3 regions of the Pseudomonas azotoformans genome follow, and region 1 is predicted to be linked to each of the others. Evidence: riboswitches for the same ligand, from Rfam matches in the RefSeq annotation. Region 1 holds a riboswitch; each other region holds the start of a gene.

Region 1 (10,146 bases):
GCAGAAACAACTGCGCTTGCAGCTGGACCTGGAGGCACAGATCAGTACCGAGGTGCTGATCGACCCGCAGCGCTTCAAGCAGGTGTTGTCCAACCTGCTGAGCAATGCGATCAAGTTTACCGATGCCGGCCAGGTGCGCCTGGTCGCCAGGGCGCACGTCTTGCCGGGGCAGGAACGCCTGGCCCTGTGCTTGCGCGTGGAGGACAGTGGGCGCGGTATCTCCGCGCAAGACCAGCAACGCCTGTTCAGCCCGTTTACCCAGGCGGACAACCATGGCCAGGCGCCCCGTGGCGGCTCGGGGCTGGGGCTGGTGATCAGCCGCACCCTGTGCGAAATGATGGGCGGTACCCTGACCCTGGACAGCACGTTGGGGCAGGGCACGCAGATTGAAGTGCGTTTGGATGCACCGATCCTGGAACCTTGTGCACCCTTGGCCGAGGTTGAGCCCCAGGTGGCTGGCGAGGCCCTGAATATCCTGGTGATCGACGACTATCCGGCGAACCGGCTGTTGTTGTCGGAGCAACTGGGTTACCTGGGCCACCGGGTCACCGATGCCGAGGACGGCGCCCACGGCCTGCGGGCTTGGCGCAACGAGCTGTTCGATGTGGTCATCACCGACTGCAATATGCCGATCATGAATGGCTACGCGTTGGCGCGGGCGATTCGCGCCGAAGAGGCCGCGCGCGGCTTGCATCGCGGTCTGGTGCTGGGGTTTACCGCCAATGCCTTGGCCGAAGAGAAGGCGCGCTGCGTCGAGGCGGGCATGGACGACTGCCTGTTCAAGCCCATTAGCCTCAAGGACCTGGGTGCACGCTTGGCGCAAGTCAAACCCCAGGCGGTGGTTCAACCCGACGCGCGGGCCGACATGCCACCGTTGGAAGACATCGACATCAGCAGCCTGGAGCAACTGGCCCGTGGCGACCAGGCGTCGGTCAAGCGCCTGCTGGGCGACCTGGCCGTGAGCAATGACGGCGACATGGCCAAGCTCATGCGCTTGTTTACCCAGCACGATGTGCAAGGGCTCGCTGACCTGGCCCACCGGGTCAAGGGCGGTGCGCGGATTATCAGCGCCGCCGGCTTGATCCACGCGTGCGAGGCCCTTGAGTCGGCGGCCCAAGGGCTGGACGCGGCGGCGCTGACGGCGGCCGTGGATACCTTGCAACAGTCGATGGAGCACTTGGCGGAGCAGTTGGAGGATTACCTGGCGTGAGGTGTGGGCGTTCTTGGGAAATTTCCTACAAGCGTAGAGACGTTTCCTAGGTCCACTTAGGCCAAGTCGCGAAACAATGGGGCACTTCTCTACAGACGAGTCCCGCCCTCATGACCTTTGCGCTACGTGTCCTGGTATTGGAAGACCATGCTTTCCAGCGCTCCGTTGCCGTCAAAATGCTTGAACACTTGGGCTGCGCCACGGTGTTCGAAGCTGCGGACGGTGCCCAGGCCCTGGCCCTGCTGGACCGCGAAGGCCCGGTGGACATCGCGCTCTGTGACTTGCAGATGGAAGGCATGGACGGCGTTGAGTTCATCCAGCGCGTCGGCGCCAGCGGGCAGGTCGGGTCGATCATCATCAGCAGCTCGTTGTCGCCGGACTTGCGCCGTGCGGTGCGCCAGATCGTCTCGTTGCTGGGGCTGGAGTTCCTCGGGGATGTGGAAAAACCTTTGCAGGCGGGGGCGCTGGAAGCATTGCTAAAAAAGCAGTTGCATGCCCGGCCTATCGCAGCCTGCCCACCCGATGACGCACCCGCGTGTGCCACCGAAGCCCAGATGCGCCGAGCGCTGGCCGAGGAGCAATTGCAGGCGTATTACCAACCCAAGTTCAACCTGCGCAGCGGCGCCGTGTGCGGGGTAGAAGTGTTGGCACGCTGGGAGCATCCGACGCGAGGCATCGTGTCGCCCGCCGTGTTTTTGCCAGCGCTGGAACGCCACGGTTTGCTGGATGAGGGCTTGTACCTGCAGATGCACCAGGCCTTGGCTGTGCACGAACACGCCAGGTGCCAAGGCAGCCTGTTGAACATGGCGTTCAACCTGAGCGCCAGCCAGTTGGCCAATCGCGAGCTGGCCGGCAACATCAAGCAGATCCTGCAGAGTCACAGTGTGGCGGGCAGCCATGTCACCTTTGAAATCACCGAAAGCGGCCTGCTCGAAACCCCGAATGTCAGCCTGGAAAGCCTGGTGCGCCTGCGGATGATGGGGTGTCGCTTGTCGATCGATGACTTCGGCGCCGGGTTTTCCTCGATGCAGCGCCTGTGTCAGTTGCCCTTCAATGAAATCAAGCTGGATGCGGAGTTTGTACGCAACCTCAAGCATGAGCCGCGCTGCCTGGCGGTGATCGGCAGCACGTTGGCCTTGGGTGAGGCGCTGGACATGTCGGTGGTGATCGAAGGCATCGAAACGGCTGAGCAACACCGCGCATTGCTGGCGCTGGGCTGCACCCTCGGCCAAGGCTATTGGCATGCACGGCCCATGAGCGGCAGCGATCTGCTGGGCTGGTTGCATCACTCGGCTGCGGCCGTCGGGAGCCGGTCATGATCAACAAGGGCTTGCGCGTGATGATTGCCGACACCCAGCACGAACGGCGCCTGCGCCTGGAGCGTGACTTCAACCACCAGGGCTATTACGCCATTGCGCCGGTGTCGAGCCTGGACGAGCTGACGACGCTGCTCGGCTGTGGCGACCGTGCATTTGACCTGGTACTGATCAACGCCAACCTCGGCCGTGAGGTCGGCTTCAATCTCAAGGCGTTTTGCCAGGACCATCCGCTGATCCGCCAGGCGCTGATCTATCAGGTGCCCGAGTTGTTCGTGACCTTGTCACGTCACACCCAGCGTTCGCTTCAAGAGGCTTAGTTCGGGCGTAAACGCAGTATCTGTGCGCCATCGAACGGGTCTGTCAGGTAGTGTGCCTGTACGCCGAACGTCTCTTGCAAACGCTGCGGCGTCAGCACGTCCAGTGGTTTACCCAGTGCCACCAACTGCCCGTGATCCAGCACCGCCAGCCGATCGCAGGTCAGCGCCTGGTTCAGATCATGCAGGGCAATCAAGGTGGTGACGGGCAACCCTTGCACCCCCTTCAAAATGCCCAGCTGATGCTGGATATCCAGGTGATTGGTCGGCTCATCCAGCAACAGGATCTGCGGCCGTTGCGCCAACGCACGGGCGATGTGCACGCGCTGGCGCTCACCGCCCGAGAGGCTGCGCCAGGCGCGGTGGCTCAGGTGGGTGGCGTCGACGTCGTGCAGGGCCTGGTTGACGATGGCGTCGTCCTCCGGTGACCACGGGCTCAGCGCCGACAACCACGGTGTGCGGCCCAGCGCCACGGCGTCGAACACGCGGATGGCGTCGTCGGTGTCGGCCTGCTGTTCCACCACCGCCAGTTGTTGCGCGATGGCGCGGCGCGACAGCTTGCCCAGGCGCTGGCCGCCCAGCAGCACTTCGCCGGACGCTGGCGTGCGCAGCCCGGCGAGCAACTTGAGCAAGGTGGATTTGCCGGAGCCGTTCGGCCCGACGATACCGAGGGTTTCGCCCGGCTGAACGTCCAGATGAATGTCGCTCAGCAACTGCGCCTCGCGCACTTTGAAACCCAATCCTGTGCAGCTCAGCACGGTCATCGCGCATTCCTCCGACCAATGAGGATCAGCGCAAACACCGGCGCACCGACCAGCGCCGTGACCACGCCGACCGGAATCACCTGGCCCTTGATCAAGGTGCGCGACAACACATCCGCCGCAATCAAGAACAACGCGCCACCCAACGCACTGGCCGGCAGCAAGCGCGAATGCCCGGTGCCAAGCAACAGGCGCACGGCGTGGGGAATCACCAGCCCCACAAACCCGATGGAGCCGACAATCGACACCATCACCGCCGTCACCAACGCCGCGCAGCCCACCAGCACGAACTGCACCCGGCGCACCGGAATACCGAGGGACGCCGCCGAGTCGCTGCCGAAGGTAAACGCATCCAGGGCGCGACGGTGCCACAGGCACACCGCCAAGCCTGCGACCGCCACCGGCACCGCCAGCCACACCGAAGGCCAGCGCACGCCACTGAGGTTACCGAGCAACCAGAACATGATGCCGCGTGCCTGCTCGGAACTGGCGGATTTGGTGATCAGGAACGCGGTGAGCGCATTGAACAGCTGCGACCCGGCAATGCCCGCCAGGATGATCTGGCCGGTGCCACTGGCCGAACCGCTGGCGCGCGCGAGCAGGATCACCAGCGCAAACGCGGCCATGGCGCCGACAAACGCGCCCGCCGACAACGAGATCAAACCGCCGCCCACGCCCATCAACGCCACCAGCACCGCGCCGGTCGAGGCGCCGGCGCTGATGCCCAACAGGTACGGATCGGCCAGCGGGTTGCGCAACAGCGATTGCAATATCACGCCGCAGGTCGCCAGCCCAGCACCACACGCGGCGGCGACCAGGGTACGGGTGAGGCGGTAGTTCCACACCACGCCTTCGTCGATGGGGTCGAGCACGTAGCCGGCCGCCCACAGTTTGTTGGCGAGGACTTGAAGTACCACCTGCGGCGAGATGGCGGTTTCGCCGATGGCGACGCCAGCCAATACAGCAGCCAGCAGCAGGGCCAGGGCGAGTAGGGTTCGGATCATTTGGACAGGTCGTAGCCGTCGATGGCCGTGGCCAGTTGTTCAAGCCCGTCGAACGTACGGATGCTGGCTTGCAGCGCCAGCGCGTCGAGGATGATGATGCGGTTGTTTTTCACCGCGTCCATGTTGCGGGTCACCGGGTCGCTGCGCAGGAAGGCGAGTTTCTTTTCATGGTCATCGGCGGGGTAGCGGCGGCGGTCCATGCGCGCGATCACCAGCACGGTCGGGTTGGCCTTGGCGAGGGTTTCCCAGCCGACGGCGGGCCACTCTTCGTCCGACTGCACGACGTTATGCAAACCGAGGGTTTCCAGCATGAATTGCGGAATGCCCTTGTGGCCGGCCACATAGGGGTCGCTGGTCATCTCGGAACTGGAGAACCACACCAACGCGCTGGCTTGCTTGAGGCCCTTGCTTTGCACGGTGGCAACGGATTTGGCCAGGCGCGCCTTGAGTTCGTCGTTCAACTGTTGGCCACGCGCCTGCACGTCGAAGATCTCGGCGAGTTGGCTGATGCTTTTATAGATCGTCTCGATGCGGAACGGCTCCAGCCGCGTGCCGTCGGCGCCCACCAGGTTGTCCTTGCCTTCGCAGTCGGAGGGCAGCAGGTAGGTGGGAATTTTCAGTTCATGGAATTGCTCGCGGGTGCCGACCACGCCTTGCGGCCCGACCACCCATTCCAGCTCGGCGGCCACCAGCTGCGGGCGCTTGGCGATCACCGCTTCGAAGCTCGGCTCGTTGTTGGCCAGGCGCTCAATGCCATCGTTCTGCGCCTTGTACTGCGGCAATACGCTGTTGAACCACAGCGAAGTGCCGACTACTTTGTCGCCCACGCCCAGGGCGTAGAGCATTTCGGTGGCGGCCTGGCCGATGGTCACGCTGCGGGCCGGGGCTTGCTGAAAGGTTAGGGTGCTGCCGCAGTTTTCCACGGTCAGCGGGTAGTGGGTGGGCGCGGCTTGGGCCAGGGCACAGAAACCCAGGCCGGTAAGCAGGGCGGTAACGCGTGGCAGCATGGGGCTATCTCCGAGTGAAGCGTGCGTGCCGTTCGGAAATACACCCTTGAACGCTGCGATAGGATAGAGGCAGGCAAGAATGTCCTTCCCGGACACCCCGCCGGTTAGTCATTGAGCTTGGGCCGGCAGGTCTCCTGACTGATGCGTCGTCGCCAGGCTCCGGCCTTCCCGGACAAGGTCCAGTGGCATCATGGAGCAGGCTCAGCACCTACAGTTGCGGGGGCAGTTCCGATTGACGCGGGTGTACCGCGCTTCGGATTCCCTATTAGTCCCGTTTGGGAACCGGCGCGGTATGGTAGTCGATCACGCGGTTGAACGGGAGGTCGTGCACTCAACGGTAGCTCTCTGGCGGTGAGGCTCCTATGATGCGCAGCCCATGGATCGCTTTATCACAAGGAATACACCGTGAAATCAGTTATCGCGCTCGTCCTTATCGCCACCCTGGCCGGTTGTGCCACTCAGGGTAAATCTGAAAAGCAGATTCTCGACGAGGCCTCCACTGCCTATGTCAAGTCGATGCCCGCCGACTCAGACAAACTGCGCTTGCACACGATGAGCATCCCTAAAAGTGGGATGTTCGGCGACACCCTGGCGATTTCCCTGGCCGGTGACCAAAACGCGGCCAGCCTCAGGAGCGAATTGCTGAATACCAAGCGCTTGGGCGATGTGTTCTTTTTGATCATGGGGGCCGGCACCCCGGTTGATGTTGCCGTGATCGGTAAAGCCGTCGAAGGGCAGGATTTGAAGGGTTTGCAGATCTACTACTCGGGCACCGACGCACAGAAAGATCAGGTGCGTGCGGCGGTCGAGAAGTCGCAGGCGCAGTTTCATTACATCAGTGCGCAATGAGGGCGAGGGTCATAGGCGAATGTCTTCAGGCCCTCGTATCAGCGCTTCAATCCGCGTGCCGGTGGCGCGCTCTTCGTTGCTGAAGCCGTCGTAGTCGGCCAGGTTGCCGAAGCGCAGGCCGGTCAGGCGCTCTATCTGGATCACGCTGCGCTGGTAGGTCCTGAGCTGGCCGAACACCAGGTCGAGTTGGCCCAGCTCGCGGCTCTGGTCAATCATGTAGGCACTCGCGCTAGGCTTGCCGTTGTCGCTGAGGTAAGCGACCACTTTCCAGAACGCCTTGGGGATCTGTACGCCTCGGTACATTCGGTCGTCGTCGGCGAACACCGGGCCGGTAAACACCGTGGCGCGGGCTTTCCAGCGTTGGGTGTTATCGAGGATGTAGTCTTCGAGCTCCAGCCAGGTCTTCTGGTTGAACCCGCTCATCTGCGGCGAGCAGTTGGTGAAATGGAAGGTGTCGAGGTTGGCGGCTTGCGCCTCGTCGCCCCAGTTGGGGTCTTGCCGGCGGACCAGGTGGCCGCGATCCAGGCCATTGCTGGCATACAGCGCTTCGCCCACCTGCGCATCGATGGGTAAGCGGCCGTCATAGGCCCAGGCGTCGTTGCTGCGAATGATGTCGACGTGCTGACCACCATCGATGTTGACGCCCACATACAGCGCAAGCCGCTTGGCGCGTGACATCGTGATCGAGAAGTGCGTGTAGTCCAGGCGCTTCTGTGCATCCTCCGCCAAGGCCTCTTCCACCGTGGGCCAGGGCACCCCGAAGCTGCCGAGAAAGTCCTCGGCGTAGCCGCGCCGGCCCTTCAAGTCTTTGGCGGGGGTGACGCGTGGCGTCGCCGCCCGTGCCTCCAACAACGTGGGGCTCGGTGCGATCAACGGGCGCAGGTCAGCGAGCCTGGGGCGGTATGCAAGGTCGATTTTGGTTTTACGTGCTGGCATCGGTCAGTCCTCCTTGGATAAACACGACTGCAACATAGGTTAATGACAATTGATGACATGCGTTAACCCCTGGGGACTATCCTGAATCGATGACCCGAACGTTTTCACCTGCCAGCTGGAGCCAGCCCATGTGTGTTCGTCAGCCGCATCGCCATCCGATTTTCTGCCTGATCCCGCCCTATATGCTCGACCAGATCGCGCGCAACGGCGACAAAGCGCAACGTGAGGTCGCCTTGCGCACCCGCGCCAAAGACACAACCTTCCGCTCGTTGCGCATGGTCGCCGAACCTGCCAAAGGACCGGCGCACATGGCCCTGGCCATGGGCGCCGATAAGCGCCGCTCGATCTACAGCGCCGAGGGCACCGACAGCCTGCCGGGCACGCTGGTGCGTGGTGAGGGGCAGCCCGCAAGCGGTGATGCCGCGGTGGACGAAGCCTACGAGGGCTTGGGCGCCACCTTCGATTTTTTCGACCAGGTCTTTGATCGCAACTCCATCGACGACGCCGGTATGGCGCTGGACGCCACGGTGCATTTTGGCCAGAACTACAATAATGCCTTCTGGAACTCGACCCAGATGGTGTTTGGCGATGGGGATGCGCAGTTGTTCAACCGCTTCACGGTGGCGCTTGACGTAATTGGCCATGAGTTGGCCCATGGCGTCACCGAGGACGAGGCCAAGCTGATGTATTTCAATCAGTCCGGAGCGCTGAACGAGTCGCTGTCGGATGTGTTCGGCTCGCTCATCAAGCAATATGCCTTGAAGCAAAGCGCGCAAGACGCTGATTGGCTGATCGGCAAAGGACTGTTCACCAAAAAGATCAAAGGCACCGCCCTGCGCTCGATGAAAGCCCCCGGCACGGCGTTTGACGACAAACTGCTGGGCAAGGACCCTCAGCCGGGGCACATGGATGATTTTGTGCACACCTACGAGGACAATGGCGGGGTGCATATCAATTCCGGTATCCCCAACCATGCGTTCTATCAGGTGGCGACCAAGCTCGGCGGGTTCGCCTGGGAACGGGCCGGGCGTATCTGGTATGACGCGCTGCGGGATGCGCGGCTGCGGCCCAACTCGGGGTTCCTGCGCTTTGCGCGCATCACTTACGATGTTGCAGGCCGCCTCTACGGCGCGAACAAGGATGAGCAGAAGGCGGTCAAGGACGGTTGGAAGGCGGTCGGCATTTCTGTCTGACGTGAGGAGCGGCCATGCAAATTTCGATCAAGGAAAACGGCGGCCCCGGTTATTTTCCGGGCTTGGCCAAGCCACAGACGGTGGAGTTGGACGCGCTGCCGGAGCAAGACCAGCAGGAACTGCGGCGGCTTGTCGAGGCGTGCGATTTCTTTCAATTGCCGCAAAGCCATGCACCTGCGCCCGGTAATCCGGGCCAGGTGCATTACACCCTGACGGTGAAGGAAGACGAGCGCGAGCACACGGTTTGCGTGCTCGCGCCGGTCAAATCGCAGGCGCTGGACGGGTTGGTGCAGTGCGTACGTCGGCATGTCCGTTGCTGAGGTTCAGGTGGGAGCGTTCACCCTGCCTGCCAGCGACGCACCGAGACTGTAGAGCAAGCCGCCGGCGATAACGAACAGCGCGAGCATGTAGAACATGGTGTGGGCGGGGTGTGTCGCCAAGACCATCCCGCACAGCACCGGGCCCAGGGCCGCGCCAACGTTGCCCAGGTTTTGCGCAGCGTAGTACATGCCCCGCAGATGATCGGGGGCGATGATGTCGATGAACATGTACTCGGCAGGGAACACGATGATCTCTCCGAGCGTGAAGACTGCCATGGATACCACCCAGAACATCAGCGAGGTGGACAAGCCGAACCCCGCCAGGCCGACGATGAACATGGCCAATCCACCTGCGAGCCACAGATTCAAGTGCTGATGGGTGATTCGCTTGCCGATCACGTATTGCAGGCTGATCACCATCAGCGCGTTGGTGGCCACCACGCTGCTGATTATCCGGTAGGCCATTTCGGGTGTCGTGGTGACGATCAGATATTGCGAGAGGTAAGCGGTGAACTGGCCGAACACCACGGCACTGAGTGCACCGCCCAGGGTAAAACACACCAGCCGGTAATCACTGAGCAGCACTTTGCCGACCGCCAGGAACGGCGCGCCGGGCTGGCTTGTGTCCACGGGCATTGCGTGCTTGTCACCCCACACGGCGTAAACGATAAAAAAACCGGCGCCCAGTATCGCCGACGCCAGGAAGGGCAGACTGATGGCGAGCGCGGCCAGTCCCGCACCGAGAAAAGGGCCGACGGCGTAGCCGATGTTGGTCAGGGTGTATTTGATCGAAAATGCTTCACTGCGCGCATCGACGGGCAGTAGCCGGCCAAATCCTGATTTGACCGCGATATCAATGACGGCGTACGCCAGGTTGATCGCGACCAGGCAGGCGTAGAACACCCACAGGTCCCGTGCGGCAAACGCTGCCAGAAAACCGCAGGTGAACACCGCGCAGCAGCCCAGGATCAAGCGGTAACCTGGCTGGCTGTCCACCAGGAAACCGCCGTACAGGCTCAACAATGAGCCGAGGATCAGCGAACTGCCGATCACCAGGCCGATGTCGGCGACGCCCAATTGGAACTGGCTCGACAGGTAGATCACCAGATAGGGCAAGGTGATGGCCCTGGCGAGGGTCAACACCAGTGACGCACTCAGAAGCAGGTTGACGGTCAAGGGGTAGTTTTTCAGCGTGGTCAGCATCCGAGCCTCAGTACCGGGTTCATTGACCCT
Region 2 (10,146 bases), 320 kb from region 1:
GATGTCTACACCGGCGTCCTTGTAGCTCAGGGAGGGTTGCTTGCTCATGATCCAGGCCTTTAGGGGGGATTCAGGGGTAACGACCGAGCGGGCGGGGGCTTTTATAAAGGCCACGCCGTTGACGGTCTGCGAAGGCGCGCGATTTTATCAGGCTTGAGGGGCAGCGGCCATCCTCGGGCCGACGGGCAGGGGCATATGGTGTTAAAAAAATGCTAATCGGGTCTGCTTTGGCGCGTATTAAGGTATAGCCTTTACGGCGCTAGCGTTGTGACAGTACGAAAACTTACCAAGACCCTGTGAATGTTTTACCGGTCGCCGTGGTCACAGCCTTGGCAAACCGAGTTCACGCGGTCTGTTCCAGCCGCTAAATTTGTCGTTCGGGAATCTTCCATGCGTCTGTGTAAATTCTTCTTTGTAGGCTGTTTGTCGTTGGTCAGCCTGGCGAGTCATGCCGAAACCCTCAATGGCCTCTATCAAGTACTCGAACCCGTCAGCAGCCAGTCGCCCCAAGAGCGTGACCAGGCGACCCAGCGCGCCGTGCAGACCCTGGTGATCCGCCTGACCGGCGACGCCAAGGCCGCCGACGGCCCAGGCCTGGCGGCCGTTCGTAAAGATCCGCAACAAATCATCAGTCAATATGGCTACGACGCCGGCCCGCCGGAAAGCCTGCAAGTGGATTTCGACCCGGTGAGCACTGATCGCGTCTTGCGTGAAGCTGGCTTGTCGATCTGGGGCAGCAATCGGCCGTCGATCCTCGGCTGGTGGCTGAACGACTCCACCGAAGGCAGCAGCCTGGTGGGTGATGGTCAGACTGTCGCCCAAGCGCTGCGCCGTGCCGCGCAGCACCGGGGCTTGCCGTTGCGCTTGCCCCTGGGCGACCTGGATGAGCAAGTGGTCGCCACCGCACCGAACCTGGAAAGTGCTGACGCCACACCGCTGCGCGACGCTTCTGAGCGTTATGGCGCCGACGCCTTGCTGGCCGTGCATGCTCGCCAGGAAGGCAGCCAATGGCAAGCCAAATGGCGTCTGTGGCTGGGTGACAAGAGCGAGCAGGGCACCGCGCAAGGGGCCGACACCGGCGCTGTGGCCGACGCGGTGATGCTGGCGGTCAGCCAGAAATTGGCGCCGCGCTTTGCGGTCAAGCCTGGCGTGAGCACCGAACAATTACTGGAAGTGCAGGGCATGACCCTGGAGCGTTATGCCGCGCTGGGTCATCTGCTTGAGCCTTTTGGCGGTCAGCCACAGCTCGTGGACGGCAATCGCATCGTGTACCGCGTCAATGGCAGTGCCGATCAATTACGTACCCAGTTGAGCCTGGCCAAGTTGCAGGAAATTCCAGCAGGTGAAGTGCCGGTCCAGCAACCCGTAGTGGATGGCACTCAGCCTGCGATTGCGCCCGAACCTCAGGCGCAACTGCGTTTTCGTTGGTAGCAGTTTTCTTCTTTATATAGATGGAGTGGTTTATGGCGGATACGCGTCGTTGGGTGTGGCTTGGCGGGATTGTCCTGCTGTGCGTTTTTGTGTTCCTGCTGCATTCGATCCTGACGCCGTTCCTGGTCGCGTTGCTGCTGGCCTATCTGTTCGATCCGGTGGTGGATCGCCTGGAGAAGGCCGGGTTGTCGCGGACTTGGGGCGTGGTGGCGGTATTCGCCCTGTTTACCCTGATCATCACGGCGTTGGTGCTGGTGCTGGTGCCGATGCTCGCCAAGCAACTGTTCCGCCTGTATGAGCTGGCGCCGCAGATGCTCGACTGGCTGCAACACACGGCGATGCCGTGGGCTCAGGCCAAGTTGGGGTTGGCGGATGGTTTCTGGAAGTTCGACAAGGTCAAGGCGGCTATCAGCGAGCATATGGGCCAGACCACCGATATCGTCGGTGTGGTCCTCAGCCAGGCGACGGCCTCCAGCCTGGCGTTGATCGGCTGGTTGACCAACCTGGTGCTGATCCCGGTGGTGGCGTTCTACCTGCTGCGCGACTGGGACATCATGATGGCCAAGATTCGCAGCCTGCTGCCGCGCAATCGTGAGGAGCGCATCGTGTCTCTGGCCGAGGAGTGTCATGAAGTGCTCGGCGCATTCGTGCGGGGGCAGTTGCTGGTGATGTTGGCACTGGGGATTATCTACGCCGCTGGCTTGATGGCCATCGGCCTGGAGCTGGGCCTGTTGATCGGCCTGATCGCCGGTCTCGCCGCCATCGTGCCTTATATGGGCTTTGTGATTGGTATCGGTGCGGCGTTGGTGGCGGGGTTGTTCCAGTTTGGCGGTGACCTGTACCCGATGCTGGGGATCGTGGCGGTGTTTATGGTCGGCCAGGCCTTGGAAGGCATGGTGCTAACGCCGTTGCTGGTGGGTGATCGGATCGGCCTGCATCCGGTGGCGGTGATCTTTGCGATCCTGGCGGGCGGTGAGTTGTTCGGCTTCACTGGCATTCTGCTCGCGCTGCCGGTGGCGGCGGTGATCATGGTGCTGGTGCGCCATGTACACGATTTGTATAAGGATTCGGAGGTGTACACGGGGGTTGAAGACCCCGATCTGTAATCCCTCTGTAACAAACCCGGCCCAGGCCGGGTTTGTTGTTTCTGGAGCCGGTGCGTCAAACAATCTGCGTAAATCCAACAAGTTAACGCAAACCTTTGATTTTGCTTGGGGTCTGTTGCATTGTGCGCCCGGCGTCACGGGTATAAACTTTGCAAACTTTACACAGAGGCCACTAACGGTTCGTTTGGAGCCGTTCAGTCAGCATGAAACCGATTCAGCTGCCCTTGGGTGTGCGTCTGCGTGACGACGCCACCTTTATCAACTATTACCCAGGCGCCAATGCCGCTGCACTCGGCTATGTCGAGCGGCTCTGCGAAGCCGACGCCGGGTGGACCGAAAGCCTGATCTATCTGTGGGGCAAGCACGGCGTAGGGCGTACCCACCTGTTGCAGGCCGCGTGCCTGCGGTTCGAGCAGATGGGCGAGCCAGCGGTTTACCTGCCCCTGGCGGAGTTGATGGACCGCGGTATCGGCATCTTCGACCATCTTGAGCAGTACGAGCTGGTGTGCCTGGACGATCTGCAAGCCATCGCCGGCAAGGCGGAGTGGGAAGAGGCGCTGTTCCACCTGTTCAACCGCTTGCGTGACAGCGGTCGGCGCCTGCTGATTGCTGCGTCCACCTCGCCACGCGAGTTACCGATCAAGCTGGCCGACCTCAAGTCGCGCATGACCCTGGCACTGATCTTCCAGATGCGCCCGCTGTCCGACGAAGACAAATTGCGTGCCTTGCAATTGCGTGCCTCCCGTCGCGGCCTGCACCTCACCGACGAGGTGGGGCATTTCATCCTCACCCGCGGCACGCGCAGCATGAGCGCGTTGTTCGACCTGCTTGAACAGCTCGACCAAGCCTCGTTGCAGGCCCAGCGCAAGCTGACCATTCCCTTCCTGAAAGAAACCCTCGGCTGGTAGCCGGCCTGCTGTTTTCGCGGCTTTCGGCAAATTCCAGGCGCCAGAAAACCTGCGTTTGAGCCGGTTTAGCTACGCAAAAGGCAGATATAGGGTGTTAAGGGCTTAGATGTCATAGTCCAAACAAGAAGTCACATAGATCACGATTGAATTTGCAAATCGATGTGATAGAGGGCATAGTCTCGTCTTCTTTACATATCAGCCACGGTCGTGCCCATGCTAAATCGCTTCGCACCCCTCGTGCCCCTCGCACTCGTTACCCTGTTGTTTGGTTGCGCCTCCCACCCTCAACAGGTGGCAGAACAGCAAAAACCACAGGTTCAAAATCAGGCAAAATTCGTTGCTGCACAGTCTGCTTCTGTTTATGAAGAAGAGCTGGCAACGGAAAAAGAACTGGCCAATTTCAATGGCAGCAAGCCTTACCAGCTGCCCGTTCTGGCCGACAGCATCCTCGAACGCGGCATGTCCCTGATCGGTACCCGTTACCGTTTCGGCGGCACCTCTGAAGCCGGTTTCGACTGCAGCGGTTTCATCGGCTACCTGTTCCGCGAAGAAGCTGGCATGAACCTGCCACGCTCCACCCGCGAAATGATCAACGTGGATGCACCGTTGGTCGCACGCAACAACCTCAAGCCCGGTGATCTGCTTTTCTTCAGTACAGCGGGTCGTGGTCGTGTAAGCCATGCCGGTATCTACCTGGGCGATAACCAGTTTATCCACTCCAGCAGCCGTCGCAGTGGCGGTGTCCGGGTCGATAACCTGGGTGACAGCTACTGGAGCAAAACCTTCATCGAAGCCAAGCGCGCACTCGCCATGGCCCCGACGACGGTAACCGCTAGCAAGTAAACTTAAAGTGATACTTGAAGTTTGACGTGTAAGCGCTAGAATCCCTGGACATTGTTGTAATCTGTTCGCGCGAGCTTTGCTTGCGCGTTCTGGTTTTCAGCGTTCGGCAGCGAAAGCCGCATCCAGACCAGGATTGTTCTGCCCATGTCGACCTCGGCCCGCCTGATCCTTATTCTTTGCGCCGCGCTGCTCAGCGCCTGCGCAAGCCGCCCGCCGCCCGCGCCTGTGGCCGTCAAGCCCAAGCCGGTGTTCAACTACTCCACCCAGAATTTCTCGCCTGCGGCCGAAGATGTGCTCTTCCGCGCGCTGGGGCCTGGTCGGCACGCCTTATCGTTGGGGTGGCAACACACCGGACTCCGGGTTTGATTGCAGCGGCCTGATCGGGTTTGTCTTCCGCGATGCTGCCGGCATCTCCCTGCCGCGTACCACCCGCGAACTGATCGTGATGCGCGCCCAGGATGTCAGCGAGCAGAATCTGCAGACCGGCGACTTGTTGTTCTTCGCTACAGGCGGCGGTTCACAGGTCAGCCACGCCGGGATCTACGTCGGCGAAGGCCGCTTTGTGCATGCACCGCAAACCGGCGGTACGGTGAAGCTGGACACCTTGTCCAAGGCGTATTGGCAGAATGCCTACCTGAGTGCCAAGCGCGTGTTGCCGGGCAACCTGGCGCGTAATCCGTAAGAAGCAGCGGCAAGTTTCAAGCTTCAAGCTGCAAGGAGGGGATACCTGCTTGCAGCTATCTGCTTGAAGCTTGCAGCTCGCCCCTCAACCTACTACCCTTCGCCGCTTGTTCCAGGTGCTCTGTGACCCATGGGTCGACGGAGTGAAACAGGGAAGCCGGTGAGTGAGCGCACTTGTACACAGTGTCGCCGCGATTCCGGCGCTGCCCCCGCAACGGTAAATGAGTCAAGACGCTGCCTTTTGCCACTGTATCGCTCGCGATATGGGAAGGCGCAGCGTCGGTCTGCGCCTCTATAAGGCGCGCGCCACTCATGAGCCCGGAGACCGGCCTGCAACATCCAACAGCATCACGGTGGGCGATGCTTGGCTGTCTGTTTTTTCTTTTTCCTGCCCGCCGTTTTTGTTCAGCCCCAACGGAGAGCTGCCATGACCGATTCCCCCGACCGCGACGAACGCCACCTGGCGCGCATGCTGCGCAAAAAAGCCGTGATCGATGAACGCATCGCCAATTCCCCCAACGAGTGCGGCCTGCTGCTGGTGTTGACCGGCAACGGCAAAGGCAAGAGCAGCTCCGCGTTCGGCATGCTGGCCCGTGCCATGGGCCACGGCATGCAGTGCGGTGTGGTGCAGTTCATCAAGGGGCGCAACAGTACGGGTGAAGAGTTGTTCTTCCGCCGTTTCCCCGAGCAAGTACGTTTCCACGTCATGGGCGAAGGCTTCACCTGGGAAACCCAGGATCGCCAGCGCGACATCGCCGCCGCCGAAGCCGCCTGGGCGGTTTCCCGCGAGTTGCTGCAGGACCCTTCCATCGGCCTGGTCGTACTGGATGAGCTGAACATCGCCCTCAAGCATGGCTACCTCGACCTGGACCAGGTACTCAGCGACCTGCAAGCCCGCCCGCCGATGCAACACGTGGTGGTCACCGGCCGTGGCGCCAAGCCTGAACTGATCGAAATGGGCGACACCGTCACCGAAATGGGCATGCTCAAGCACGCGTTCCAGGCCGGTATCAAGGCACAGAAGGGCGTCGAACTTTGAATCAGCCCCGTCATTGCCCGGCCGTCCTGATCGCCGCACCGGCGTCCGGCCAGGGCAAAACCACCGTCACCGCCGCATTGGCCCGCTTGCACCGCAACCTGGGGCGCAAGGTGCGCGTGTTCAAATGCGGCCCGGACTTCCTCGACCCGATGATCCACGAACGCGCCAGCGGTGCACCGGTGTATCAATTGGATATGTGGATGGTGGGCGAGCAGGAAAGTCGCCGCTTGCTGTGGGAAGCGGCGGGGGAGGCGGACCTGATCCTGATCGAAGGCGTGATGGGTCTGTTCGACGGCACGCCGTCCAGCGCCGACCTGGCGCGACACTTTGGTGTGCCGGTGCTTGGTGTGATCGACGGCACCGCCATGGCCCAGACCTTTGGCGCGTTAGCCCTGGGTCTGGCGCTTTATCAGCCGGACTTGCCGTTCGCCGGCGTGCTGGCCAACCGCGTCGGCACCCTGCGCCATGCACAATTGCTTGAAGGCAGCCTTACCGAAGGCCTGCGTTGGTACGGCGCGTTGTCTCGCGAGACCAGTATCGAGCTGCCTAGCCGTCACCTGGGTTTGGTGCAGGCAAGCGAACTGAATGACCTTGATGTACGCCTGGATGCCGCCGCTCAAGCGCTGGGCAGCAGTTGCGAAGTCGCCTTGCCGCCGCCGGTCACCTTTGCCGCGCCTGAAGTGATCGACGCCGAGCCACTGCTTAACGGCGTGCGCATCGCCGTGGCCCGCGACGAAGCCTTCGCGTTCACCTACGGCGCCAGCCTTGACCTGTTGCGGGCAATGGGCGCTGAGCTGAAGTTCTTCTCGCCGATCCACGATCTCCAATTGCCGGACGCCGATAGCCTCTACCTGCCCGGTGGTTACCCGGAACTGCACCACCAGGCACTGTCGCAAAATACCCCGATGCTCGACGCCATCCGCGCTCATCATGCCGCCGGCAAACCGCTGCTCGCCGAATGCGGCGGCATGCTCTACCTGCTGGACTCGCTGACCGATGTCGACGGCACTCGCGCCGAACTGGTCGGCCTGCTGCAAGGCGATGCGGTGATGCAGAAGAAGCTCGCGGCCTTGGCGCTGCAAAATGTCGAATTGCCCGAAGGCACACTGCGCGGCCATACCTATCACCACTCGCTGACCACCACCGAATGGCAGCCGATTGCCCGTGGCCTGAGCCCCAATGGCGGGCGCGGTGCCGAGGCGGTTTATCGGCAGGGGCGGATGACGGCGTCCTACGTACACTTCTATTTCCCCTCGAATCCCCAGGCGGTGGCCGCATTGTTCGCGCCCGATCCAGCACTATGAGCGACAACGCCTTCCCCCAGGCCGACCGCGACGCCGTCTACCGCGCCATCGCCGAACGCCGCGACATGCGCCACTTCAGCGGCGGCACTGTCGCCCCCGAATTGCTGCACCGCCTGCTCCAGGCCGCGCACCAGGCACCCAGTGTCGGCCTGATGCAGCCCTGGCGTTTTATCCGCATCAGCGACCGCCAACTGCGTAGTCAGATTCAACAGTTGGTGGAAGAAGAACGCGTACGCACCGCCGAAGCCCTGGGCGAGCGTTCCGACGAGTTCATGAAGCTCAAGGTCGAAGGCATTCACGACTGCGCCGAAGTGCTGGTAGCGGCGTTGATGGATGATCGTGAGCGGCACATCTTTGGGCGGCGCACCTTGCCGGAAATGGACATGGCGTCATTGTCCTGTGCTATCCAGAATCTGTGGCTGGCGGCCCGTGTCGAAGGGCTGGGCATGGGCTGGGTCTCGCTGTTCGAGCCCCAGGCCCTGGCCGATCTGCTGGGCTTGCCGCCCGGCGCGAAACCGTTGGCCGTGCTGTGCCTGGGGCCGGTGGCCGAGTTCTACCCGGCACCGATGTTGCAACTCGAGGGCTGGACCGAGCCCCGGCCGCTGAGTGACATGTTGTATGAGAATGGGTGGGGAGTGAGTCAATGAGTGTGGCCTTGCTGTGTGTCGCTGCAGTCGCGCTGGATGCGCTGCTGGGCGAACCCAGGCGCTGGCATCCGCTGGTGGCGTTCGGCAATTTCGCCGGGCGCATCGAGCAACGTTTCAATACCGGTGGTCGCGGCTGGCGCAGCCATGGCGTGACCGCGTGGTTTATCGCTGTGGTGCCGCTGACCCTGCTGGCCACGGCGTTGTCCTGGGCGCCGTATATCGGCTGGGTATTGGAGATCCTGGCGTTGTACTGCGCCCTTGGCATGCGCAGTCTCGGTGAACATGTGATCCCGGTGGCCCAGGCCTTGCGCAGTGATGACCTCGAGGAAGCACGCAAGCGCGTGAGCTACCTGGTGAGCCGTCAGACCAGTGAGCTGGACCGCACCGAAGTCGCCCGCGCCGCCACCGAGTCGGTGCTGGAAAACGGCAGCGATGCGGTGTTTGCTGCGATTTTCTGGTTTGTCGTCGCGGGTGTGCCGGGCGTGGTGCTTTACCGCCTGAGCAACACCCTCGACGCCATGTGGGGCTATCGCAACGAACGTTTCGAGCGTTTCGGCTGGGCGGCGGCAAAGATCGACGATGTGCTGAACTACATTCCTGCGCGCCTGGTGGCGTTGACCTACGCCGTACTGGGCAGGACGCGCCTGGCGCTCAAATGCTGGCGCACCCAGGGCCCGACCTGGGACAGCCCCAACGCGGGCCCGGTCATGGCGGCCGGTGCCGGTGCGCTTGGCGTGGAGTTGGGCGGCGCCGCGATCTATCACGGCGAAGTGCACCAGCGTCCGCAACTGGGCGAAGGCCCTCCGGCGGATGCCGATTCCATCGACCGAGGCTGGCAACTGGTGCAGCGCGGCGTATGGTTGTGGCTGCTGATCCTATGCGCGGGGGCGCAATTCTATGCTTGAGCACGGTGGCCGGCTGCGTAAGGCGGCGATTCAGTACGGGATTGCCGAGGCCGATTGGCTCGACTTGTCCAGCGGCCTCGCGCCCTGGCCCTGGCCGATCCCCGAGATCCCGCTGCGGGCCTGGGCACGCCTGCCAGAAACCGACGATGGCCTGGAGCAGGCCGCCAGCGAATACTACGGCGCTGCGCACGTGTTGCCGGTGCCCGGTTCCCAGGCGGCCATCCAGTTGCTGCCACGCCTGCGCCGAGCGGGCAAAGTCGGCGTGCTGTCGCCGTGTTATGCCGAACACGCCGAAGCCTGGCGTCGCGCCGGCTACGTGGTGCGCGAAGTGCAGGAGCAGGAAGTCGACTTCTTTCTCGATGGTCTCGACGTGCTGGTGGTGGTCAACCCCAACAATCCCACCGGCCTGAGCCTGACCCCGCAACGTTTGCTGGACTGGCACTCGCGGCTGGCCCAGCGCGGCGGCTGGCTGGTGGTAGACGAAGCCTTCATGGATGTCACCCCTCAACTGAGCCTGGCGGGCCAGGCCCATCAGGTTGGCCTGATCGTGTTGCGCTCGTTCGGCAAATTCTTCGGCCTGGCCGGGGTGCGGCTGGGTTTTGTGTTGGCCGAGCGCAAGCTGCTCAAGTTGCTGGCCGAACAGGTCGGCCCTTGGGCGGTCAGCGGGCCGACGCGGGTGTTGGGCCAGGTATGCCTGCGCGACACGGCCGGGCATGCGCGGCAACGCACGCGTTGCATCGAGGCGGGCGAGCGGTTGTTCGCCCTGCTAGAGCGCCACGGCTTCCAGCCCCAGGGCGGCTGCGCGTTGTTTCAATGGCTGATCACGCCCCACGCCGAACGCATGCACGAATTCATGGCCCAGCGCGGCATTTTGCTGCGGCTGTTTGTCCATGACAGCAGCCTGCGCCTTGGCCTGCCCGATACCGAGGCTGACTGGCTGCGTCTGGATCAAGCCCTGCTCGCCTATAAGGACGCCACATGAGTACGCTGATGGTGCAAGGCACCACCTCCGACGCCGGCAAAAGTACCTTGGTGACCGCGCTGTGCCGCTGGTTGGTCCGCCAGGGCGTGGCGGTGGCGCCGTTCAAGCCGCAGAACATGGCGCTCAACAGCGCCGTGACCGCCGAAGGCGGCGAAATCGGCCGCGCCCAGGCCGTGCAGGCCCAGGCCGCCCACCTGGCGCCGCACACCGACATGAACCCGGTGTTGCTCAAGCCCAACAGCGACACCGGCTCCCAAGTCATCATCCACGGTCGCGCCGTCACCAGCATGAACGCGGTGG
Region 3 (10,146 bases), 1.7 Mb from region 1:
CAATTGGCAGGTCGACGCCTTGCCGGGCTATGGCCCAGGCCGTCGCGCCAATCCGTTCGAAACCTTCGAAGCCATCCCGGCCAAGGCGCGTTACCAGTTCATGCTGGACAACGCCGAGTACTTCGTACGCACCTTCATCCGTGGGCCGGTGTGCCGTGGGCAGATCGCCACGGACGTGATCCGCGACAACTTCTGGACCCTGTTCCAGGACCCGGAGCACGACCTCTACATCACCGATGCGCGCTATCGCGGCCAGGCCACGCCGTTGCTGGCCATGCCGGGGCAGAACGATGACGTGGGCAGTGTGCTTAGCCTGTGGTTGGCTTACCGCGACAAACGCAATGCTTACGAGGCCCTGCGCCGCGACAGCTACGCCGACTTGCCCCCGCCAAGCTGGTCGAGCCTGTGGGCCGGTAATGACAATGCCTTGCTGAGCATTTTCCGCCACTTCGACAGCGCCTCGGTCACCAAAGGCCTGATCGGCGAAGTGCCGCAGACGATGTGGCTGTTCGACTACCCGCTGCTGGAGCGCACCTATTATCAGCTGGCGGTGAACTTCGATGTGTTCGGCAATGTGTCGCACCAGGCCCAGACCCGGTTGTACTTCGACCTGATCCGCAATGGCGCCGAGCAGAACTTCCTGCGCCTGATGCCGGCCGATTCTCGCGATGACTTTATGGATGATTGGTATCAGAACAGCGGAAAACTCAAGCTGTGGCTGGACTATGAGGCGATTGATGACGATAAGCCTACCGGCCTGCATCTAAGCGAAAACGATCCGAAGCGCGACTTTGCCAACCAGTTGCTGGCGCGATATGGAGATTTGAATGCGAGCCCGGATCCGATCAACCGTTGCATGGGGGCCTATTGTTCCCGTGATGGTGTCGACCCCGCCATTCAGGATGCGGAGCAGGCGCTGAGCCGCCTGACGTCACGCCCGGCCGCTGGGCTCAAGGTTATCGATCAATTGCCTGAAGCGACGATGCTGCGGGTTGAGACTGCCAATGGTCAGCGTGTGGTTTACAGCATGTTGCGTAATCGCGCGCACAGTAACGTGGCGTTTCTGTTGGGTGAGGCTTATCGCTATCAGCCGGGCCTGGATACGGTGACGATTTATCCGGGTGTGTTGAGCAGCTACCCGAACTTTATGTTCAATATTCCGGCCCAGGAAGTGCCGGAGTTTGTGGCTGAAATGGAGCGGGCCAAGGATGCCAAGCGGTTTGAGAAGATTGTGGATCGTTGGGGTGTGCGGCGTAGTCATCCGCTGTTTTGGCAGTATTTTCATGATTTGTCGGCGTATATTCGTGAGACTACTCCGGTGGAGGAGGGGGTGTTGGATATGAATCGGTATGAGAATTTGTGAGGAGGGGGTACGCGTACATATCCGTTATTTAGGTGACGGCGGCTTATGGTTCCGCTCTTACAGCGGGTCACTTTTGGAGGGACCGGAATGCCGGCCCAGCCAAAAGTAACCAAAAGGTCCTCGCCCCAACACTCGGCACCTCGCTTAGGCTCGGTGTGCCCGAACGAAGGCTTGAATCCGTGGGCCGCCGCGATGGGCCATCCTTGGCCCAGCGCGGCTAACCCGGCGTCCTGCCGGGTTACCCACGGATTCAAGCCTGCGTTCGGCCAGCGTGTTTGACGGGGCGCCCCAGATCAAAATCAAGAGCGACTCGCTTCGCATCGTATATACGCGGTCCACTGTAGGAGCCGGCTTGCCGGCGAAAAACGTGAGAACGCCGCGTTTTGTCTGGTTACCCGCGTCATCGTTAACGTCTATCGCAGGCAAGCCAGCTCCTACAAGGGACCGCGTTTGCCCTTGCCTTTGCTCTACACCACTGAAGCCGGCTGTCAGGCCGCTGTGCTTTTGCTTTTGATTTTGATCTTAGGCGGCCCCCCAAATCCCTGTCGGATTACGGGCACACCGAGCCTAGGCGAGGTGCCGAGTGTTGGGGTAAGAGCCCTTTGGTTACTTTGGGGCTCTTTTCCAAAGTGACCCGCTGTAAGGGCGGAACCAATATCAGCCGTTACCCAAATAACGGATATGTACACCCCCCAACAAACCTATCCCGACAAAAACACTAGGACTTTGTACCTACGTAATATTTTGGCGTAAACTGCCGGCAAGCCTGTGAGGAGTTTCCATGACTGCCATAACCATTACCGACGCCGCCCACGATTACCTGGCTGACCTGCTGTCCAAGCAGAACACCCCAGGTATCGGCATCCGCGTCTTTATCACCCAGCCCGGCACCCAATACGCCGAGACTTGCATCGCCTACTGCAAGCCTGGGGAAGAGAAACCTGAAGACACCGCCCTGGGGCTGAAAAGCTTCACCGCCTACATCGATGCCTTCAGCGAAGCCTTCCTCGACGACGCCGTGGTCGACTACGCCACCGACCGCATGGGCGGCCAGCTGACCATCAAGGCGCCCAACGCCAAGGTGCCGAATGTCAACGCCGACAGCCCGGTGAACGAGCGCATCAACTACTACCTGCAGACCGAAATCAACCCCGGCCTTGCCAGCCACGGCGGCCAGGTCAGCCTGATCGACGTGGTTGATGACGGCATTGCGGTGTTGAAGTTTGGTGGCGGCTGCCAAGGCTGCGGCCAAGCGGACGTGACCCTGCGCGAAGGCATTGAGCGCACCTTGCTGGAGCGCATTCCAGAGCTCAAGGGCGTACGTGACGTGACCGACCACACGCAGAAAGAAAACGCCTACTACTGAGTAAGGTGTTCGCTGCGAACAAAAAAACGGCGCCCCGTGAGCGCCGTTTTTTTATGTCCCGTTTCAGGGGCGGTACAAATGAGCATGGCCCGCGCGATACAGCGACGATTCGCTGAAGCTGTCACTCGCCAACACCCGGCCCACCACAATCAGTGCCGTGCGCCGAAAGCCCTTGGCCGACACCTTCTGGGCAATATCACTCAAGGTGCCCATCGCCCAATCCTGATCCGGCCAGGTCGCCCGGTGCACCACGGCAATCGGGCAGTCCGCGCCGTAATGCGGCAGCAGTTCAGCGACAATCTTCTCCAAGTGATTGACCCCCAGGTGAATCGCCATGGTGGTGCCATGCCGGGCCAGGCTGTCGAAATCCTCGCCGGCGGGCATGCGGGTCTTGTCGGCGTAGCGAGTAAGGATCACGCTCTGGGCGATGTCAGGCAGGGTCAGCTCGGTTTCCAGCAAGGCGGCGCAGGCAGCCACGGCGGTGACGCCGGGAATGATCTGGAAGGGAATGCCCAGCTCCCGCATGTGGCGGATCTGCTCGCCAATGGCGCCATACAGGCTCGGGTCCCCAGAATGGACGCGCGCTACATCCTGGCCCTTCGCGTGGGCCGTCTTGATCAGATCGATGATTTGTTCCAGGTGCAATTCGGCACTGTTGGCCAGCGTTTCTGCCGAGTGGCCTTCCAAAACCGCCGCGGGCACCAACGAGCCGGCATAGATGATCACCGGGCAGCTGCGGATCAGCCGCTGGCCTTTGACGGTGATCAATTCCGGGTCGCCGGGGCCTGCGCCGATGAAGTAGACGGTCATGGTAATTCCTGTTGAAAAACGGGCGAGCATGAATGTTGCTCATGATCGAGGTCGGCAATTATCGGGATTTTAGCCGGCGCACGCCAATGCGAAGGTGGCCTGGGTGGTTTTTTGGCGAGTGATCAACAGGCGGGCAGGGCTGCCGGCGAGCTGTTCAGCGAGGGCCAATGCGGCGCTTTCGGCTATGCCGTAACAGCCGGTATGGGCAAAAGCGATGTCGGATTTGTGGCTCAGGCGGTGTTCAAACTCCGCCAGTTGTTCAGCGCTGAAAAACTGCAGTGGCAGGTTCAGTACCTCGGCCAATGCCGCTAGTCCTGCTTCATGTTGTTTGCGGTCGATACTGGCGAGCGCAGCAATGCGCTGGCGCTCGATACCGCCCTCGGCGAGGGCAGAATCGAACAACGCCAACAAGGTGTGAAGATCACAACCCCGCTGGCAACCCAGGCCAACCACAAAAGTCATGCCGAGTATTGGTCGTCACGGTTGCGGCGGAACAGCCATGCGCTGATCAGGCCCAAGGCCAGCCAGAAGGCAACGTTGGTCAACTGCGAGGCGATCTTGAACTGCGCTTCCAGGGCTTGCGGAGCGAGCATCGAATGCACTTCCGGTTGCGGCGCGCCGATCACATGCGGGACCGCCAGGATCGCCACGCCCAGCACTTTCAGCAGCCAGTTGCGACCAAACACGATCAAAGCGATGCCGGCAGCAGTAGACGCCGCAGTGCCGATCCACCAGGTCTGGCGCAGCGCCAGGTCGGCGGCGGCAGTGCCCGGCAGCTCAGGCGGCAGGCCCATCGTCGGTGCCAGCACGAAGGTTGCGTAGCCGGCCAAGCCCCACAGCAGGCCTTGGGCGGTGCGGGTTGGCGCACGCAGCGTGTAGAGACCGGCCAGCATCAGCGCAAAACCGACCGCGACCACTAGGTTGCCGCCCGTGGTGGACAGCACGCGCTGCCAGCCATCTTCCGGCTCCCAGGCTTCAGCGTCATGGGTGTGGGCGGCAGCGCCTTCGGCGTGTTCGTGGGCCATTTCGGTGGCGGCCGGGGCTTTTTCGAAGGTTTCCGCCTGCAGAATCAGCGGGGCGACCCAAAAGCTTTGCAGCAGGGTCAGCAGCAGGGCAGCCAGCAGGCCGGTGAAGCCTGCGGTTTGCGCGATACGCTTGATCATGTCGGCAGGTCTCAGTGGCACGGGAACGCGGCGCTGTGGCGGGTATCGTGGGCCGCGTTGTGCACGGCCTCGATGTGCGAGAAGCCGGCGAAATACACCAGGCACGCGCCGAGGATCGACGCGCCGATGGCGGCGGTCAGGCGTTGGCTCAGGGTCGAGGTGCTGCTGGCGGAGTGCGAGGTGCTGCTGATGATCGACATGGCGCGTCCCTTTCAGGTGTCAGGGTGAAACGAGCGCATGAAAACCCCGCGAGCCGGGCACGCAGGGTTTGAACAGCGCCCGCCCACCGCGGGTTTGTTATCTGATTTTTTCGGGCCGGTCTCCGGGCTTGCGAGGGGCATTGCGCCTATTAAGCATCGCCTTCCCATGCCGTAGGCACAGTGGATCTGACGCTTCGCTCGCTTACCGTTGCGGGGGCAGCACCGGACTGGTCATATCGCTATGACGCACCGGTTTCCCGTTTCACCCTGTGAAGGGCACCCGAAACAAGATGTGTAGGAGAGCATGGGGGTGGGAGGGGAGTCAATTGGGTTGTGCTTTTGGGTGGGGCGTATCCGTTACCGCAGAAACGGATATCTACCCAACCCCATCATTGACCATCCCCCAAGCACTGCGTAGCCTTGCACCCTCGAGGTTCTTCAGCCCCAGGCCGAAGCTAAGAAGGGAACGCGGTCCAAGCCGCGGCTGCCCCCGCAACTGTAAAGGGTTCAGCTGACTGCCACGCCACTGCCAAACCGGCGGGAAGGCGCAGCCAGCGCCGGTCGCAAGACCCGCACGCCCCAAGCCAGGAGACCTGCCTCGCAATCGATTTTCTACTTCAACCGGGCGGGGTGATCCGGTGACGAAATCCGCTGCTGCGCACTGTCGCAGGGCCTATCGTCCCATATGCCCGCCCCCAAGGGCATCCGATGAAAACACTGGCCAAACTCCCCGTCACCATCGTCACCGGCTTCCTCGGCTCGGGCAAGACCACTTTGTTGCGCCACATGCTCGACAACGCCCAGGGCCGCCGCATTGCGGTGATCGTCAACGAATTCGGCGAACTGGGTATCGACGGTGAAATCCTCAAGCAGTGTTCCATCGGCTGCACCGAAGAAGAAGCCAACGGCCGCGTCTACGAGCTGGCGAACGGCTGCCTGTGCTGCACCGTGCAGGAAGAGTTCTTCCCAGTGATGCGCGAATTGGTGGCCCGTCGCGGTGACCTCGATCACATTCTCATCGAAACCTCCGGCCTGGCCCTGCCAAAACCGCTGGTTCAAGCCTTCCAGTGGCCGGAAATCCGCAGCGCCTGCACCGTGGACGCCGTGATCACCGTGGTCGACAGCCCGGCGGTAGCCGCCGGCACCTTTGCTGCGTTCCCGGACCAAGTGGATGCCCAGCGCAAGCTCGACCCGAACCTGGACCACGAATCACCCCTGCACGAGCTGTTCGCCGACCAACTGGCCAGCGCCGACCTCGTTATCCTCAACAAATCCGACCTGATCAGCCCTGAAGACCTGGCCCGCGTGCGCCTGGAAGTCGCGGAAGAACTGCCGCCAGCGGTGAAGATCATCGAGGCCAGCAGCGGCCGCTTGCCCCTGGATGTATTGATCGGCCTGGGTGCGGGCTCCGAAGAGCACATCGACGGTCGCCACAGCCATCACGATCATCATCACGAAGGTGAAGACGATCACGATCACGATGCCTTCGACTCCATTTCCATCGATCTGCCGCAAGCCGACGAAGCACTGTTGCTCGACGCCCTGACCCAGTTGGTGGTGCAACACGGCATCCTGCGCGTCAAAGGTTTCGCCGCGATCCCGAACAAACCGATGCGCCTGCTGATCCAGGGCGTGGGAACGCGTTTCGACAAGCACTTCGACCGTGCCTGGGGCGCTGACGAAGCGCGCATCACGCGTCTGGTGCTGATCGGCCAGGACCTTGACGCGGCGGGCCTCGAAGCGCAACTGCGCGCTGCCCTCAGCGTTTAACCCATGCACCTGCTCAGGACCCAGCCCGGTGGTTTCGTCTCGGACGACAATATTGCCGACCTTGGACAAACCCCCGCTGACCTGGTGATCCTGTGCAGCGGCGATTCCAGCCTGGCGCTGCTGGCCGAAGCAGCGCAGCAGTTGCCGGACGACTACCCCAGCTTTCGCCTGGCCAACCCGATGCAGGTGCAGAACCATGCCTCGGTCGATCTGTATGTCGATGAGGTGCTGCGCCACGCCAAGGTCATCCTGATTTCGTTGCATGGCGGTATCGGTTATTGGCGTTACGGCATCGAGCGTCTGGTGGAATTGGCCGAGCAGGGCGTTCAACTGATCCTGGTGCCGGGGGATGATCGCCCGGACCCGGAACTCAGTGGCCTGAGCACCGTCGGCGCCGAAGCGCGTGATCGCCTCTGGCACTTCCTGCGCCAGGGCGGTCTGGGCAATGCACTGGATTTTTATCGCTGCCTGGCCAGCGCTTACCTGGGCCGTGACTACGCCTGGGCCGAGCCGCAAACCCTGCCGCGCACGGCGATTTATCATCCGCGCCACGCCAACGCCCGGCTGAATGATTGGCAGGCCGACTGGAATGCCGAGTGGCCGGTGGCGGCGGTGCTGTTCTACCGTTCTCATTTGCAGGCGGCGAATACCGGTTTTATTGATGTGTTCTGCCAGCGTTTGCAGGCCGCGGGCCTCAACCCGTTGCCGATGGCGGTGGCCAGCTTGAAAGAACCCGGCTGCCTGGCGGTGGTCGAGGACCTGCTGGATGAGGTGGGCGCGGCGGTGATTCTCAATACCACCGGTTTCGCCCAATCCAGTCCGGAAGCACCGCATTTGCGCCCGTTTCGCCGCAATATCCCGGTGATCCAAGCGATCTGCGCCCAGGACAACCAGCCCGGCTGGGAAGCCAGCGACCAAGGCCTCGGCCCCCGCGACTTGGCGATGCACATTGCTTTGCCGGAGTTGGACGGGCGCATCATCAGCCGGCCGATCAGCTTCAAGGATTTGGCGTGGCGTAGCGAGCGCAGTCAGTCGGACGTGGTGTGCTATCGCGCAGCGCCCGAGCGCATGGATTTTGTCGCTGAATTGGCGCGCCGCTGGGTCGAACTGGCGCGAGTGCCGAATGCCGACAAACGCATCGCGCTGATCCTCGCCAACTACCCGACCCGCGATGGGCGTATCGGCAATGGTGTTGGCCTGGATACGCCGGCAGCGGCGCTGAATATCCTGCGCGCCTTGCACGCTGAGGGTTATCCGGTGCCGGATGCGCTGCCGGAAAGCGGCACTGCGCTGATCCACGATTTGCTCGGCGGTGTCACCAACGACCTCGACAGCCTCGATCTACGGCCCTGCCATCAAAGCCTGGGCATGGATGACTACGAAGCGATGTTCAGTCGCTTGCCCGAGGCCAATCGCCAGGCCGTGCTGGATCGCTGGGGCACGCCCCATAACGACCCGATGTTCCGTGACGGCCGCCTGATGATTGCTGGTTTGCGCCTGGGCCTGACGTTCGTTGGTATCCAGCCAGCGCGGGGTTATCAGGTGGACGCGAGCGCCGTCTACCACGACCCGGACCTGGTGCCGCCCCACGGCTACCTGGCATTCTATTTCTGGCTGCGCCACACCTACGGTGCCCATGGTGTGATCCACGTGGGCAAGCACGGCAACCTTGAATGGTTGCCGGGCAAGGGCGTCGGCCTGTCGGAACACTGCTGGCCTGATGCGCTGCTGGGGCCGTTGCCGAATATCTACCCCTTTATCGTCAACGATCCGGGCGAGGGCGCTCAGGCCAAGCGCCGCACCCAGGCGGTGATCATCGATCACCTGATGCCGCCGCTGACCCGTGCCGAAACCTACGGGCCGCTGCGTAACCTTGAGCTGTTGGCCGACGAATATTACGAAGCGCAACTGCTCGATCCGCGACGCGCCCTGGAGTTGCAGAAAGACATCCTCAAGCTGGTGCGCGAAACCCGCATCGACCAGGAACTTGAGCTGGGGAGCGACGCCGACGCTGCCGTGTGGCTGCCGCGCCTGGACACTTACCTATGCGACTTGAAAGAGTCGCAGATCCGCGATGGCCTGCATATCTTTGGTGAGTCGCCCACAGGGCGCTTGCGTATCGACACCTTGCTGGCCTTGCTGCGCATCCCGCGTGGCGACGGCCGTGGCCCGCAATCAAGCCTGCTGCGCGTGCTGGCCAAGGCCTTTGAGTTGGGGTTCGACCCGCTGGACTGTGCGTTGGCCGAGCCTTGGACTGGGCGTCGACCGCTGGTGTTGCAGAAGATCGATCCGCAGTTGTGGCGCACCGCTGGCGATACCCGCGAACGCCTGGAGCTTTACGCGGCGCGATTGATCGAGCAAGCATTGGAAGGGCCGCTTGAACAGCTGGAAGAACCCGGTTGGGAGGACGTGAAGGCCGTTATCGAAAGCCTGCGCGTGGTGGTTGCGCCGCGTCTGGATGCTTGTGGCCCTGCGGAAATACGTGGGTTGCTGGATGCCCTTAGCGGCCGTTTTGTGCCGGCAGGCCCGAGTGGCGCACCGAGTCGCGGGCGTTTGGACGTACTGCCAACGGGGCGCAACTTTTTCACCGTCGACGTGCGCAACCTGCCGACCACCACGGCCTGGCGCATCGGCTTCCAGTCCGCCAACCTGATTCTTGAGCGGCATTTGCAAGACCACGGCGACCACCTGCGCCAGCTCGGCCTGTCGATATGGGGCACCGCCACCATGCGCACCGGCGGCGACGATATCGCCCAAGCCATGGCCCTGATGGGCGTGCGCCCGGTGTGGGCGACCGGCAGCCAGCGGGTGGATGATTTCGAGATCCTGCCGATCAGCCTGTTGGACCGTCCGCGCGTTGACGTGACCTTGCGGGTGTCGGGCTTTTTCCGCGATGCCTTCGCCAACCTGATCCGCCTGTTCGACGCCGCGGTGCAAGCCGTGGCGGCGCTGGATGAGCCGGATGATATGAACCCGCTGGCGGCCAAGGTGCGCAGTGAGCGTGAGGCGCTGCTCCAGTCTGGCCTGGACGCAGAAGCGGCGGCGAGGCAGGCCGGTTGGCGCATCTTCGGCGCCAAGCCCGGTGCCTACGGCGCGGGCGTGCAGGGCGCGGTGGATGGTCGCCTGTGGCAAAGCCGTGAAGACCTGGCCGAGGTTTACCTGAACTGGGGCGGCTATGCCTATGGCGGTTCCGACGAAGGCACCGCCGCCCGCGCGCAATTTGCCCAGCGTTTGAGCCAGGTGCAGGCGGTGTTGCAGAACCAGGACAACCGCGAGCACGACTTGCTCGACTCCAACGATTACTACCAATTCCAGGGCGGCATGCTCGCTGCCGTGGAAACGCTCAGTGGCGACAAGGCTGCCAGCTATCATGGCGACCACAGCCAGCCCGACCTGCCGAAGATCCGTACCCTGAAGGAAGAGCTGAACCGGGTGATCCGTTCCCGTGCTGCCAACCCTAAGTGGATCGAGGGC

The links. Region 1 has a riboswitch for cobalamin ahead of AYR47_RS27665 (ABC transporter substrate-binding protein). Riboswitches for the same ligand answer to the same signal wherever they lie in the genome.
Positions count from the first base shown of each region.
Region 2: linked by a shared signal. The riboswitch ahead of cobO (cob(I)yrinic acid a,c-diamide adenosyltransferase) and the one ahead of AYR47_RS27665 (ABC transporter substrate-binding protein) in region 1 are both predicted to bind cobalamin.
Region 3: linked by a shared signal. The riboswitch ahead of cobW (cobalamin biosynthesis protein CobW) and the one ahead of AYR47_RS27665 (ABC transporter substrate-binding protein) in region 1 are both predicted to bind cobalamin.

Region 1 covers NZ_CP014546.1:6,022,951-6,033,096, reverse strand. Annotated here, with positions in the region: gene AYR47_RS27690 (transporter substrate-binding domain-containing protein) at 1-1,210, shown strand, start outside; gene AYR47_RS27685 (EAL domain-containing response regulator) at 1,321-2,529, shown strand; gene AYR47_RS27680 (hypothetical protein) at 2,526-2,846, shown strand; gene AYR47_RS27675 (ABC transporter ATP-binding protein) at 2,843-3,607, opposite strand; gene AYR47_RS27670 (FecCD family ABC transporter permease) at 3,604-4,608, opposite strand; gene AYR47_RS27665 (ABC transporter substrate-binding protein) at 4,605-5,615, opposite strand; cobalamin riboswitch at 5,723-5,917, opposite strand; gene AYR47_RS27660 (hypothetical protein) at 6,021-6,464, shown strand; gene AYR47_RS27655 (DNA/RNA non-specific endonuclease) at 6,474-7,400, opposite strand; gene AYR47_RS27650 (M4 family metallopeptidase) at 7,529-8,593, shown strand; gene AYR47_RS27645 (protealysin inhibitor emfourin) at 8,608-8,913, shown strand; gene AYR47_RS27640 (MFS transporter) at 8,917-10,116, opposite strand.
Region 2 covers NZ_CP014546.1:6,342,405-6,352,550, reverse strand. Annotated here, with positions in the region: gene purM (phosphoribosylformylglycinamidine cyclo-ligase) at 1-48, opposite strand, end outside; gene AYR47_RS29175 (DUF2066 domain-containing protein) at 391-1,431, shown strand; gene AYR47_RS29170 (AI-2E family transporter) at 1,464-2,537, shown strand; gene hda (DnaA regulatory inactivator Hda) at 2,741-3,445, shown strand; gene AYR47_RS29160 (C40 family peptidase) at 3,659-4,288, shown strand; gene AYR47_RS33085 (hypothetical protein) at 4,324-4,542, opposite strand; partial or broken gene AYR47_RS29155 (C40 family peptidase) at 4,514-4,970, shown strand; cobalamin riboswitch at 5,067-5,317, shown strand; gene cobO (cob(I)yrinic acid a,c-diamide adenosyltransferase) at 5,397-6,008, shown strand; gene AYR47_RS29145 (cobyrinate a,c-diamide synthase) at 6,005-7,312, shown strand; gene bluB (5,6-dimethylbenzimidazole synthase) at 7,309-7,959, shown strand; gene cbiB (adenosylcobinamide-phosphate synthase CbiB) at 7,956-8,864, shown strand; gene cobD (threonine-phosphate decarboxylase CobD) at 8,857-9,846, shown strand; gene AYR47_RS29125 (cobyric acid synthase) at 9,843-10,146, shown strand, end outside.
Region 3 covers NZ_CP014546.1:4,354,953-4,365,098, forward strand. Annotated here, with positions in the region: gene AYR47_RS20155 (fatty acid cis/trans isomerase) at 1-1,363, shown strand, start outside; gene nfuA (Fe-S biogenesis protein NfuA) at 2,145-2,729, shown strand; gene cobM (precorrin-4 C(11)-methyltransferase) at 2,793-3,539, opposite strand; gene AYR47_RS20170 (cobalamin biosynthesis protein) at 3,609-4,001, opposite strand; gene AYR47_RS20175 (CbtA family protein) at 3,998-4,702, opposite strand; gene AYR47_RS20180 (CbtB domain-containing protein) at 4,714-4,902, opposite strand; cobalamin riboswitch at 4,999-5,201, opposite strand; cobalamin riboswitch at 5,317-5,517, shown strand; gene cobW (cobalamin biosynthesis protein CobW) at 5,611-6,672, shown strand; gene cobN (cobaltochelatase subunit CobN) at 6,676-10,146, shown strand, end outside.